One region of the Paenibacillus violae genome, then DNA from elsewhere that is predicted to be linked to it. Evidence: riboswitches for the same ligand, from Rfam matches in the RefSeq annotation. Region 1 holds a riboswitch; each other region holds the start of a gene.
What was found. A riboswitch is a leader RNA that binds a small molecule or an ion and turns the genes downstream of it on or off. The one in region 1 is predicted to bind ZMP and ZTP.

Region 1 (4,147 bases):
AGTTACATTTTTAAAGGGATCCACTTTATCGCGGCCAATCCTTGCGGTATTCAGAACGCCATCTATTTTAAAAGCAAGATCATTCCTGTTTGGAGACCACTGAAAATTGTCACCGCCTGGATACACACGGTTATGCTTTTTCGCCTCCAAGCTGTACACCCATATCTCGTGCTGCTGTTCTCCAAGGGCAAGTGAGTAAGCAATGAACTTCCCATCTGCTGACCATTTGGGCTCGCTTACCTTTTGATTTCGTGTAACTTGCAGCTCCTTATCGTCTTTTTGGACCCATAGATCGCCGCCGCGCACAAACACAGCTTGTACAGATTGCCTTGGTTCAGCGAATCCGACATTACCGCATAAGACTGAAATCACCAGGCTAATGAACATAATTTTAATTTTCATCGGTTGCCCCCTTTTCAAATCGTACAGAAATATTTTTTGCAGGTTGTTCCAAATTATTCCTGAATAAAGAGCAACAAAAAAACGCTTATCAACTCCCTCTGACCACTGGCCCGAAGAGCAATAAGCGTTTTTCATTTCCAATAGCCGTATCTTACCAAAAGCCTGTAATACAAATAAACCAGGCTATAAGCAAGTATATAAGATGCAAAGGTCCAACCTATATTCCAATGATTGCTGTATTCTACTTTCCCAAAAATAAACGCCATATATTCCAGCGCAGTCGTAGCCAAGCAAAAAAAGCCTATTTTCAGAAACGCATGCCGATTATTTTTTCGAATCCAATAAATCATATAACCGGCCATAACGGGATAAAGCCCAATATCAAGCGGAAGTGCTGAAAGTGTCTCATCATTCTCAATCAATGGGGTAAAATCCCAAAAATTCAGATGATACCCGGTATCATTGATCAAGCTAGATATTGTAACCGTAATAGGAAAGATTAGAAACACAATAATTCGAGATTTCCTGTACAGATAAATGCCAAATATCCAGGGGATTAAAAAGCCTGCAATAATGTTAAATAACATGATTTTCACCTCTTTACTCTAGATCCCCTAGTATGACCCGTTGTTGGTGAAAATATGATGTTTGCGAACTTGCAGGCTCGGACGCTCTATGCCTATCGCTTGTTTGCTATCTTTTCAGCCGCATCGACCGTATGTTTGAGCAAGGTCGCAATGGTCACTGGACCAACCCCGGCAGGAACCGGTGTAATGGCCGAAGCTACCTCACAACAAGCGTCATAATCAACATCGCCTACGTTTCCAGGATTGTAACCTGCATCTAAGACAATAGCGCCTGGTTTTAGCCAATCGCCTTGAACAAAGCGAGGTTTCCCCACGGCAGCTACGACAATATCTCCCAAGCGCACGATATCGGCCAAATTCGCTGTTTTTGAGTGGCAGGTCGTAACTGTTGCATTCTTATTTAGCAGCATCAGAGAAACCGGCTTGCCGAGTATTGGACTTCTTCCAATAACAACCGCATGTTTGCCCTCAACAGGAATTTCGTAATGGTCTAAAATGGCCATGATTGCCGCTGGTGTACAGGAAGGGAACTCAGCAAATCCAAAAGCATTTTGAGCAAATCCCAACGTCGTTACACCGTCGACATCTTTATCAATATGAATCTCCTCAAAAGCTGCCCTTTCATCGATATGCTTCGGGACTGGGTGCTGCAACAAGATCCCATGCACGCTGTTGTCATCATTAAGCTTGTGAATGGCTGCAATTAACTCCATCGTAGTCGTGTGTTCAGGAAGAGTAACACGAATAGATTGAATCCCCAGTAGCTTGCATGCGTTTCCTTTCATCCGTACATAAGTTGCTGAAGCAGGATCGTCGCCGACCAACACGGTCGCTAAACAAGGAACGACGCCTTGATTGGACAAGTTTTGAATTCTACTGTTCAGCGATGCCTTTATGGCGTCTGCGACCCGGTTACCATCCAAGATTAATGTTTCTTTCGACATTTTAATCATCCCTTTTGAGTAAATTTGAAACGCAAAGAGGTAAGGGGATATCCCCTTACCTCTGCCCAGGCGTACGGCTGATTATCTATGTGCTCCCTCATGGTTCCCCATGTTCCGCCAGTCACACACAGTTACTTGTATGAAAACATAATAACAACTATAGCGATAGTTTTCAATGCGTATGGAAAAAAGACTACCCAGACCTTACTCCCGTCGTTCCAATTCGCCTGCAATAAGCTTCCAACTCATCGAATGAAAACTTGTAGAAGGTTAAATTATTCACAACTGATGATTGGAATCCAGGCAAGCTACTCCACCTAGAAACAATTGGCTGTATCTCCTTATTGTCAGAAGAACTCCAGAACTGGAGCTGCTTCACGTCTGGGTTACCAGCTTTAATAAGGCTTAATAACGCTTCAAGACCACGTAGAAATAGCGGTGTACGCCGATATTGTTCCAAAATAAAGGCAATCTCGACCTGACAAATCTCTCGATCTTCATAATCATTTGCCCCTGTGCCGTACACGAAACCCGCCGCACCTACGATATCGTAAGTCTCATCGTTGAAAATCAGCATGGCTTGCCCGAACTGTAGTGGACTGCCCATGAAAGCGAGCTTCATCGCGAAAGGATATGGCAAGTTCAAAAAGGCTTGTTGCTGAATCAAAAAACGGATGTAAGCTTCAAAATCCATTTCGAACTTGCAAGTACGGAATTCGAAACCCATTATACCGGATTAGCTCGCAAATTCTCGTTGTCTTTGACGATTTTACCGAAACCGCCTTTGCTCGTACCTTTTTTAATGCTTGGTGGAATTACAATCATGCATAACGCCTCCTTATCAAGGATAGTTGTCTGTCATATGTATATTATACCTTTACGAATTTATCTAAGAAAGCTCTCAAATTGTTAATTTTGACACCAAATTTCATTTGTTTGCCAAGTATGCTATCCTCTTCATGGCTTATGTCGGCAAATTTCGCATACAATCTACATAAATATACATTATCTGCAAGTGCTGCAAATCTCACTTCCTGGACGTCCGGATTGTCAGACATAATCTCGCTTACCAAGAAGCGCAATCCTTTAATGAAGAGCCTTGATCCTCGATACGCACGGTCGGCTATGGCCATCTCTACAAAAGCGATGTGTTTATCTTCGTAATCGTGCTCTGGTGTTCCAAGGTAATAAGCACTTGCCGCAATAATACGCTGTACGTTTTGATCCACCACCTGAATCAACTGACCATACTTGATGAACGAATACAACATCGTTATCGTGTCGGTGGCCGAATACGAGGGATGCATATCCCGCCGGTTTTCCAGAATGAACAAACTCACTTTAGCCAAATCATCATCAGTGACGCACCGTTTGTAAATACTAGCCGTCATAACGTTTACCTTCACTCCTTCCGCAACGAAGCCTCTACATTCGGCTCAATAATGTCTGCTGCAATGTTTGTAAAATCTGTGGATACTCTGCCGTCAACTGGTGAAAAGCCTCTCGTCTGACCGATAGCAGTACCGCAGGACTCAGTGCCTTCACTGTTGCATTCCTTAATGTGTTGCGGAGCAGCGCAATTTCCCCGAAATGATCGCCATCCTGCAGAACGGCAACACGTATCTCGCCTTTGTCCGGAATATTTTTCACAATTTCAAATTTGCCTCGAACGATAATGTAGCATTTATTCCCCTCTTCGCCTTCACGAACGATTACTTCGCCTTCCTTACACGTATCTGTTGAGAACAAGGTAGCGATATCACTTAAAAGCGCTGTCTCAATGCCTTGGAAGAACGGCAGTTTAGCAAGCCGATTGACATCCACAGTCGCATGTAGACCATCGTGAGATAGATGAAACCCGATCTGTTTCTCCCAAAGATTCGCATACTCCCCCTTTTGATCCAGAAGCTCTTGATGGGTGCCGCTTTCGATGATCCGTCCGTCTTTAAATACATAAATGACATCGGCGTGCACGACTGAAGCTAGTCTATGTGTAACGGAAATAATCGTTTTGTCTTTCCGGCTTTGCGCTATCAACTCATTAATATCGGCCTCCGTCGCCGGGTCTAACGCCGATGTGACTTCATCGAGCAGCAGCAACTTCGGCTTCCGCAGAAGCGCTCTTGCAATGGACAGTCGCTGCCGCTCCCCACCCGACAGAGAGCCCCCTTCGTGGTGAATCTGTGTGTCGTATCCATCTGACCAGTTGACAAT
Region 2 (4,147 bases), on a different contig from region 1:
CCGTTGACGAAGTTCAAAACGGACCTATCGCCAAGTTGCCTGTTGACGTGGAGAATTTAACAATCCCGGGAGGGCTCAAAGGGGACATATCTCTAACGATTATTCGTCCTCAAAACCATTCGGGCTCCTTACCAGTAATTCTTTACACTCACGGTGCAGGCTGGGTCTTCGGAAATGTCCATACGCATGACCGATTAACTCGAGAATTAGCGGTTGGGTCTCAATCCGCAGTTGTTTTTACAAACTACAGCCTGTCGCCGGAAGCAAGATATCCGGTTGCGATTGAGGAAGTATTTGCCGCTCTAAAATGGGTTGCCGAGCATGGAAAAGAAAAGGGATTACATTCAAACAACATAACAGTTGCAGGGGATAGTGTCGGTGGTAATATGAGCGCTGCCATTACCTTAATGGCCAAAGAGCGCGGAGGTCCTCAGATCCGCAAACAGGTGCTTTTTTATCCAGTCACTGATGCGTCGTTTGAGACGGAGTCTTATAAAGACTTTTCAACAGGATATTTCCTTCGCCAGGATGCTATGAAATGGTTCTGGGACCAGTATACAACTGATCCAGGAGAGAGAGCGGAAATAACCGCCTCACCCTTAAGAGCTTCCATAGAACAACTGAAAGGACTTCCGGAAGCACTTGTGATTACAGCTGAAGCAGACGTACTAAGGGATGAAGGAGAAGCATATGCGAATAAATTGAGAGAAGCCGGGGTTCGGGTTACAGCTGTACGCTTCCAAGGTACAATTCATGATTTCCTCATGCTCAACGCGCTTGCGGACACAGCTGCAGCAAGAGGAGCTATTCTGCTTGCAAATGCATGGATCCGTGAAAGTGAGAGAGCATACGTGTAAATGGATCTGGGAACAATACAAGTAAAACGATGCAATGTTACGGGGTATTCGAAATGATTTTCATTGCTATGGCTATATTATCTGTCCTTTCGGCATGGCGTTGGGGAGACTGGCGAAATTGGCAAAAATACCATGCAACAATGTTATATTTCTTGCTTGGAGACGTATTTTATATTTTGCTGACAAAAGATTACCCTCTATGGCAGCATCAGTCGAAGCCTCCAATTCATAGTGGGATAGGTACTGAAATATGTTGTTTAGTGGCATTTGCAGCTACAACGCTGATATTCCTTGGTTTATACCCAAAAGGAGTTGCTAAAGCAACATTATGGATAGGATTATGGGTCGTCATTTATTCCCTCATTGAAGTCATATACATGTTTACAGGAGCGATTAAACATTTTAACGGTTGGACCATGCTTTATTCCGTTGTATTTAATATGATCACGTTTCCAATGCTTCGTTTACATTTCAGTCGGCCAATACTTACGTATGTGATTTCCATAACACTCGCTTTTGGTTTATTAGTCCTATTTAAAGTTCCAATTAAATGATCGGTTCAGGAAATAAGTGTATTCATCTAGACGGCTTCATTTTTTATTTGTATAATAAAGGGAAATTCTGGTATGCGTAACTGGCGAAACGTAGAGGACTACGGGGGAGCGCGTATGTCATATAGCCGATCGCCTGGGCAGAGCGTTTGATCCAATGGGTCAGGTGCTCTTTTTTATTTCTGAGGAGATGATGTCGATGAAGAGGACAAGGCATGTCGGAGTTGTGCTGTACGATAAGGTTGATACGTTGGATTTTACCGGTCCTCATGATGTATTTGGGGTGGCTGGGTATTTGAGCAGCAATTTTCAGGTCTTTACGGTAGCCGAAAAGGCAACCCCATTGACAACCGTTAGCGGTATCACTATTACGCCACAATTTAGTTTTGATACTTGCCCTGCAATTGACATTCTCATTGTGCCTGGAGGGTGGGGAGCTCGCACAGAAATAAACAATTTGCCACTGATCAATTGGGTGCGTGAAACGGCGAACAACGCCGAAATTGTGCTCTCCATATGTACAGGCGCTTTACTGCTGGCGAAAGCGGATTTATTGGAGGGGCTTCGTGTGACAACGAATCGGATGGCGTACGACCTTTTACAGGGCATGCTTTCACCTGGTACGACAGTTGTGAAGAATGTCCGGTATGTTGATAACGGAAGAATCGTCATGTCCGGCGGTGTAACTACAGGATTTGATGCGGCGTTACATGTTGTAGCAAGGTTGTCAGGTGAAGCATTGGCGATGGAAACAGCTGCACGGCTGGAGTACTGTTGGCAGGGCAAGCTGGACATTCGCAGAGCAGAACTGGCAGATGCAGAGTCGGTGCGAGAGCTTCTGGTTCATGCAGCCAGGTGGATTGAGCGGACGCAAGGCTTTATTCAGTGGCGTGAGGAGAGGTTTACGCAAGCGTATGTGTTCGATTTGATTCGACAGGATGAGTTTTTTGTGGCGCACATGGAAGGAGTACCCGTCGGCTGTTTTTCCATTCAATGGAGGGACGAAGAGATCTGGGGCGAGCAATTCCACGAAAATGCTGGCTATGTGCATCGTTTGGCGACCTCTCGGGACTATCCAGGCATGGGGATAGGCACGCGGTTGCTCAATTGGGCGGAAAGCTATATCAGAGAAAAAGGGAAATCTTGGATTCGCCTTGATTGTATGGCTGATAACAAGACACTCAACAGATATTATACCCGTGAAGGATTCGCGTTTTGTGGACGCTATGAAGCTCAAGGATGGACCGCGCACTTGTATGAACGGCAGATCCTTTAGTAAAATAAAATTTAGTAAAACTTGTAAGTTTTCTATTATCATAGTGGCATTTAACGAAAGCGAGGAGAACGGTCATGTCATTAATAGAATTCGGTATTGTCGGCAGAGGGTGGAGAGCCGATTTTTATTTGCGGATTGCCAAAGCGCTGCCCCAGCATTTCACCGTCCGTACGATGCTAGTCCGTGACGAGGAACGCGGCAAGGAGATTGAAGATGAGTGGGGTGTGAAAACCTATCGTGATATGGAGTCTTTCGCTTCAAGCGGGCCAATTCAGTTCGCGGTCGTATGCGTCCCATGGGAGGCAGCGCCTTCCTGCACATTGGAATTAGCTGAGCGGGGAATTCCCGTTTTGACAGAGACACCTCCGGCTAAGGACATCGCGACCATGATCGACTTGTACGAATCCCTGAAAAAGCTGAAAGGACACGTACAGGTAGCCGAACAATACTTGTATCAACCGATGCATGCTGCGCGTATTGCTTTAGTGAGGTCCGGCAAACTAGGCGACGTTTCTCAAGTGCAAGTCTCGGCAGCTCATGGTTACCATGGCATTAGTTTGATACGAAAGTTGCTAGGCATTGACTTCGAGAATGCCGTCATCCGGGGACAGAGATTTACGTCGAATCTGGTGAAAGGTCCTGGGCGTAATGGACCTCCCGAAAGTGAAGTCATGGCTGATTCTGTCCAGGATATCGTTACACTTTCCTTCGGAAATAAGCTGGCACTGTTTGATTTTACAGGAGATCAGTATTTTTCTTGGGTTCGCAAAAATCGCATCCTCGTTCGTGGAAACCGCGGAGAACTAACAGACGAAACGTACCGCTATTTGCGGGATTTCAAAACACCGATATACGGTGATCTGCGAAGAATCGATACTGGCCATAATGGTAACCTTGAAGGGTACTATCACCGAGGCATTACAGCAAATGATGAATGGGTATATGAAAATCCATTTGTTCCTAGCCGCTTATCTGACGATGAGATTGCTATCGCTACGAGTTTAAGCAAGATGGCGGACTATCTGCAAGGTGGGCCGGAATGCTATGGGTTGGAAGAGGCTATGCAGGATCATTATTTGTCTATTATGATGCAAGCGGCCATCGAGTCGGGGGAAGAGTTAACGACAACAACTCAGCCTTGGGCGCACGACGGTGCAAATGCTTCCTCCTAAATGAACGAGCATTAGGAAGTAAGAACAGGCATATTGGAACGAGCTATCCGTATATCTATGTTTTATCACAAGCTGGCTGCTGTTATCACAAGACAGAACGTCAGAGGAGCGTGACTGCTATGACTGATTATACGGAACGGAACCGCGAACACTGGAACGCCCGTACAGCCGTCAATGCCAAAAGATACGATATCTCCGGGTTTAAGGCAGGCAAAATTACCTTGACCCCAATCGAACGAGAGGAACTAGGCGATGTTTCCGGTAAGTCGTTGTTGCACTTCCAGTGTCACT
Region 3 (4,147 bases), on a different contig from region 1:
TGACAAAGTACTGGAAAGTAGACCCGGATAGGGTTGGTAACAGGGGTCAAGAATTATCGGATGCCGCAGCGCTTTTGCGGGACGGGGTTACCGTAGCTTTCCCTACGGAAACGGTATACGGACTTGGTGCTGATGCTACGAATACCACAGCGGTAGAGCGTATTTTCTCAGCCAAAGGACGGCCGTCCGATAATCCGTTGATCGTCCACATTGCGGATGCGGGGCAGCTCTCAGATCTCATTGAGCCTGATAGTGTCACGCCTGACCATCATAGGCTTATGGAGGCATTCTGGCCTGGGCCTCTTACTATCGTGCTGCCTGTGAAAACAGGCGGCATTTCGCCGTTGGTGACTGCCGGTCTTACGACGGTAGGCATTCGTATACCTGATCATCCTGTGGCCCTGGAGCTGCTTCGAAAAGCAGCGCTTCCTATAGCAGCCCCTAGCGCCAATAGTTCTGGCAGACCGAGTCCAACGCTGGCGTCACATGTGCGAGAAGATCTGGACGGCCGGATCGGTGGTATTGTGGATGGCGGCGGGACGGGGGTCGGTGTTGAGTCGACAGTGATTCAGCTTGTTAATGGTGAGCTGTATATTTTGCGTCCAGGCGGCATTACAGCAGAGCAACTGCAGTCCGCACTGCCGGCTATTCGAATTCATGAGCCTGAGCGGGAAGATGTGCAGGTCTCAGAAACGCCCCGTGCTCCGGGAATGAAGTATACGCATTATGCGCCAAAGGGATACATGCATATTGTATATGGAGACAATGCTGAAGCAGTGGCTGATTGGATTCAGCGCGACATTCAAGCCGCTAGGGAGCGAGGGCAATCGACGGGAATCCTTACTTTTGAGGAAAGGGCTTCTCTATTTGAAGCTGATTTGGTAATTGCCTGCGGCTCGTTAGCGGAACCGGAAAAGATCGCACAGGGGCTTTACGCTGCATTAAGGCAATTTGATCAGCAAGGGATTCAGTATATTGCTGCAGAAGGCTGCCCGGAAACAGGGATTGGTCAGGCAATTATGAACCGTCTGCGCAAGGCAGCCGGTCACCGGCTTGTACGTGTTTAGCTAGCATGATTCCCAGTTTGTCCGCATATCTTGGTTAAGAAAGCGGACAAGGGGGACAGCACTTATGCTCGTAACTGGCGTTGAATTTGGGCAGATCATCACCATATTCATCATGGCGATAGCCTTGGGTCTGGATGCTTTTTCCTTAGGAATTGGCATCGGCATGAAGGGGATTCGCTTGTTGGATATTTTTAAAATTAGCATGGTGATCGGTATTTTTCATATCATTATGCCGTTAATGGGCATATTTATGGGACAATATGTTTCGCTTCTGCTTGGCAATGTGGCCACTGCAGCCGGCGGATGTTTGCTCATTCTCTTGGGCTCCCATATGGTGTATAGTTCAATCCGTGGAGAGGAAGCAACCTCTTTTGATCATAGATCTATATGGGGGCTTACGATTTTTGCGCTTAGTGTAAGTATAGATTCGTTCTCAGTAGGTGTATCCTTAGGCATGTTTGCGACGGATATCCTGTTAACCGTGCTTGTATTTGGTTTGTTCGGCGCGCTGCTCTCTGTAGCTGGTTTATTGGTTGGCAGACGGGTGAACGGCTGGGTTGGCGAGTATGGCGAAGCGTTTGGCGGGCTAATTCTGCTCGCGTTTGGGATCAAGTTTTTGCTATGATACAATAGAGGCGGAGCAGGCTCTGCTTATGTTTATGAAGAAAGTTTTGCTAACGCAAAACTCAGCCTACGCTTACGAAGAAAGTTTTGCTACGCAAAACTCTGAGGAGGATCTCATGTTGCGAATTCTATTTGTCTGTACAGGAAATACGTGCCGCAGTCCATTAGCAGAAGGTTTGCTGCGTATCAGGGTGCACCAAGAAGGACTTGCGGCAGAAGTTCGTTCAGCTGGCGTATCCGCGATGACGGGCACTCCGATCTCCCGAAATAGTGCAACGCTGCTGCAAGAGGCAGGGTTCAAAGAGCCTATTCGCTCATTAGCGATTCAGGAGTCTGAAGTGAAGTGGGCGGATCTTATTTTGACGATGACGATGGGACATAAACGTTCGGTTATCCAGCGGTATCCGGACGCGATTGATAAGATTTTTACGCTCAAAGAATATGTAGAGGACGATCAGCGTATCCTTCAAGCGATTGAGGAAAGAGAAAAGCTGGTGACGGAACTTCAGCTGAAGCAGGCTCTTTCACAAACGGTAACAGTTGAAGAGCGAAATCGTATTTATTTGTTGGAAGATGCCATTCCGGATTACGATATTTCCGACCCGTTCGGCGGCCCATTGGAGGTTTACCGGCAAACAGCGAATGAAATCAGCGGTAGTTTAGATAAATTGGTTAAAAAGCTTCGCGAGCGAAAAGAGGATCCGCAGTCTGGGAAATGATTTGCGAAAGACATCTTTACACCTCGTGCATAATGCGATAAGATGGATTTATCAAGCAAGACTCAATGTAACTGGCGACGAGTGGGAGTAACCACAATGGAGCATTGAGCTATACGGCCGGTCGCCTGGGCAAAAGAGCAACGCGCTATTCTTAGCGTGTCAGCTCTTTTTTTCGTTTTCTGGTGGACTTTGGGATATAATAGAAGGGTCGAATTCGAACAAGCAAAGGAGCGTTCTATCCATGAAAATTGCGTTAGGTGCGGATCATGCAGGCTATCGTTTGAAAGATGTTATTATTCCTTTTATTGAATCCTTGGGCCATCAGGTCATAGATTATGGATGCAGTTGTGCAGATTCCGTCGATTACCCGGATTATGCACTGAAGGTTTGTGAAGATGTGGTTTCCGGGGAAGCAGACAAAGGGATTCTGATCTGTGGAACAGGCATCGGGATGTCGATCGCTGCGAATAAGGTTCCAGGCATCCGTTGCGCGCTGGTTCACGATCTATTTTCTGCTAAAGCCACACGGGAGCACAATGATACGAATGTGCTTGCTTTAGGTGAGCGTGTCATTGGGCCGGGTGTTGCCGAGGAAATCGTGAAAATTTGGCTGGAAACAGAGTTTTCGCAAGGTGTGCGTCACCAGAACCGCATTAACAAGTTGCAAAGCATCGAAGATCGCTTCGCGATACATCCTTAAGGGTGACCACCATGACAAATTCCATACTTCACACGATTGCAGAAGATTTGGAAACAAATCTTCGCGAGTTGGTAAAGGTGGGCAATCTACGACCAGGTCACATTCTGGTCATTGGTACAAGCACGAGTGAAATACTCGGTCATCGGATTGGGACTTCGGGGACGTTGGATGCAGCGCGGCCGATTTTTGAAACGGCGCAGCGCATCAGCCGCGAGTTCGGTTTGCACTTGGCTTTTCAGTGCTGCGAACATTTGAACCGCGCGCTTGTCATTGAGGAAGATCTTTTCGCGATCTCCCCTCAGCTTGAGCCAGTGTCGGTTATTCCTGTGCCAAAAGCCGGCGGTTCAATGGCCTCATACGCGTACCGCCACTTCGCAAAGCCCGTAGTCGTCGAGACGATTCAAGCGCATGCCGGGATCGATATTGGCAGTACGCTGATCGGGATGCATTTGCGGCGGGTTGCTGTGCCTGCACGGCCGCCCGTACGGAATATGGGTCATGCTTATGTGACCATGGCCTTTACACGGCCTAAACTGATTGGCGGGACGAGAGCAGTCTACACACCTGAGGCTGCCGAGCAGCTCTATCAGCAAGCCGCGCCAGATGCGGATTGCTAGGTTAACTTATAGATATAAATTATCCTTTAGGAGGAATTCCATATGACAAACTTTCTAAGTAAGCAAGATCCAAAAATCGTAGAAGCTATGAATCTAGAACTTGGTCGTCAACGCGACAAAATTGAGCTTATCGCTTCTGAAAACATCGTCAGCCAAGCCGTGCTTGAAGCGATGGGTACAGTACTGACTAACAAATACGCAGAAGGTTACCCAGGCAAAAGATACTACGGCGGCTGCGAATACGTAGACATCGTCGAAGATATCGCTCGCGATCGCGCGAAAGAGCTTTTCGGAGCTGAACATGCGAACGTTCAACCGCACTCTGGTGCACAAGCGAATATGGCTGTTTACTTGGCAGCTCTTAACCCTGGTGACACCGTTCTGGGTATGAACCTGGCACACGGTGGTCACTTAACACAC

Region 2: another riboswitch for ZMP and ZTP. It lies ahead of RQP52_RS08375 (GNAT family N-acetyltransferase); the one in region 1 lies ahead of RQP52_RS15430 (bifunctional 5,10-methylenetetrahydrofolate dehydrogenase/5,10-methenyltetrahydrofolate cyclohydrolase).
Region 3: another riboswitch for ZMP and ZTP. It lies ahead of rpiB (ribose 5-phosphate isomerase B); the one in region 1 lies ahead of RQP52_RS15430 (bifunctional 5,10-methylenetetrahydrofolate dehydrogenase/5,10-methenyltetrahydrofolate cyclohydrolase).

The regions. Positions count from the first base shown of each region.
Region 1 covers NZ_JAWCUD010000004.1:325,176-329,322, forward strand. Annotated here, with positions in the region: gene RQP52_RS15420 (TolB family protein) at 1-402, opposite strand, end outside; gene RQP52_RS15425 (CBO0543 family protein) at 534-989, opposite strand; gene RQP52_RS15430 (bifunctional 5,10-methylenetetrahydrofolate dehydrogenase/5,10-methenyltetrahydrofolate cyclohydrolase) at 1,082-1,933, opposite strand; ZMP/ZTP riboswitch at 1,990-2,068, opposite strand; gene RQP52_RS15435 (hypothetical protein) at 2,127-2,627, opposite strand; gene RQP52_RS15440 (hypothetical protein) at 2,803-3,324, opposite strand; gene RQP52_RS15445 (ABC transporter transmembrane domain-containing protein) at 3,359-4,147, opposite strand, start outside.
Region 2 covers NZ_JAWCUD010000002.1:295,850-299,996, reverse strand. Annotated here, with positions in the region: gene RQP52_RS08385 (alpha/beta hydrolase) at 1-857, shown strand, start outside; gene RQP52_RS08380 (CBO0543 family protein) at 911-1,411, shown strand; ZMP/ZTP riboswitch at 1,478-1,557, shown strand; gene RQP52_RS08375 (GNAT family N-acetyltransferase) at 1,608-2,684, shown strand; gene RQP52_RS08370 (Gfo/Idh/MocA family protein) at 2,759-3,856, shown strand; gene RQP52_RS08365 (class I SAM-dependent methyltransferase) at 3,976-4,147, shown strand, end outside.
Region 3 covers NZ_JAWCUD010000015.1:30,556-34,702, forward strand. Annotated here, with positions in the region: gene RQP52_RS31575 (L-threonylcarbamoyladenylate synthase) at 1-1,067, shown strand, start outside; gene RQP52_RS31580 (manganese efflux pump MntP) at 1,132-1,692, shown strand; gene RQP52_RS31585 (low molecular weight protein arginine phosphatase) at 1,808-2,410, shown strand; ZMP/ZTP riboswitch at 2,468-2,548, shown strand; gene rpiB (ribose 5-phosphate isomerase B) at 2,652-3,110, shown strand; gene RQP52_RS31595 (TIGR01440 family protein) at 3,122-3,727, shown strand; gene RQP52_RS31600 (serine hydroxymethyltransferase) at 3,770-4,147, shown strand, end outside.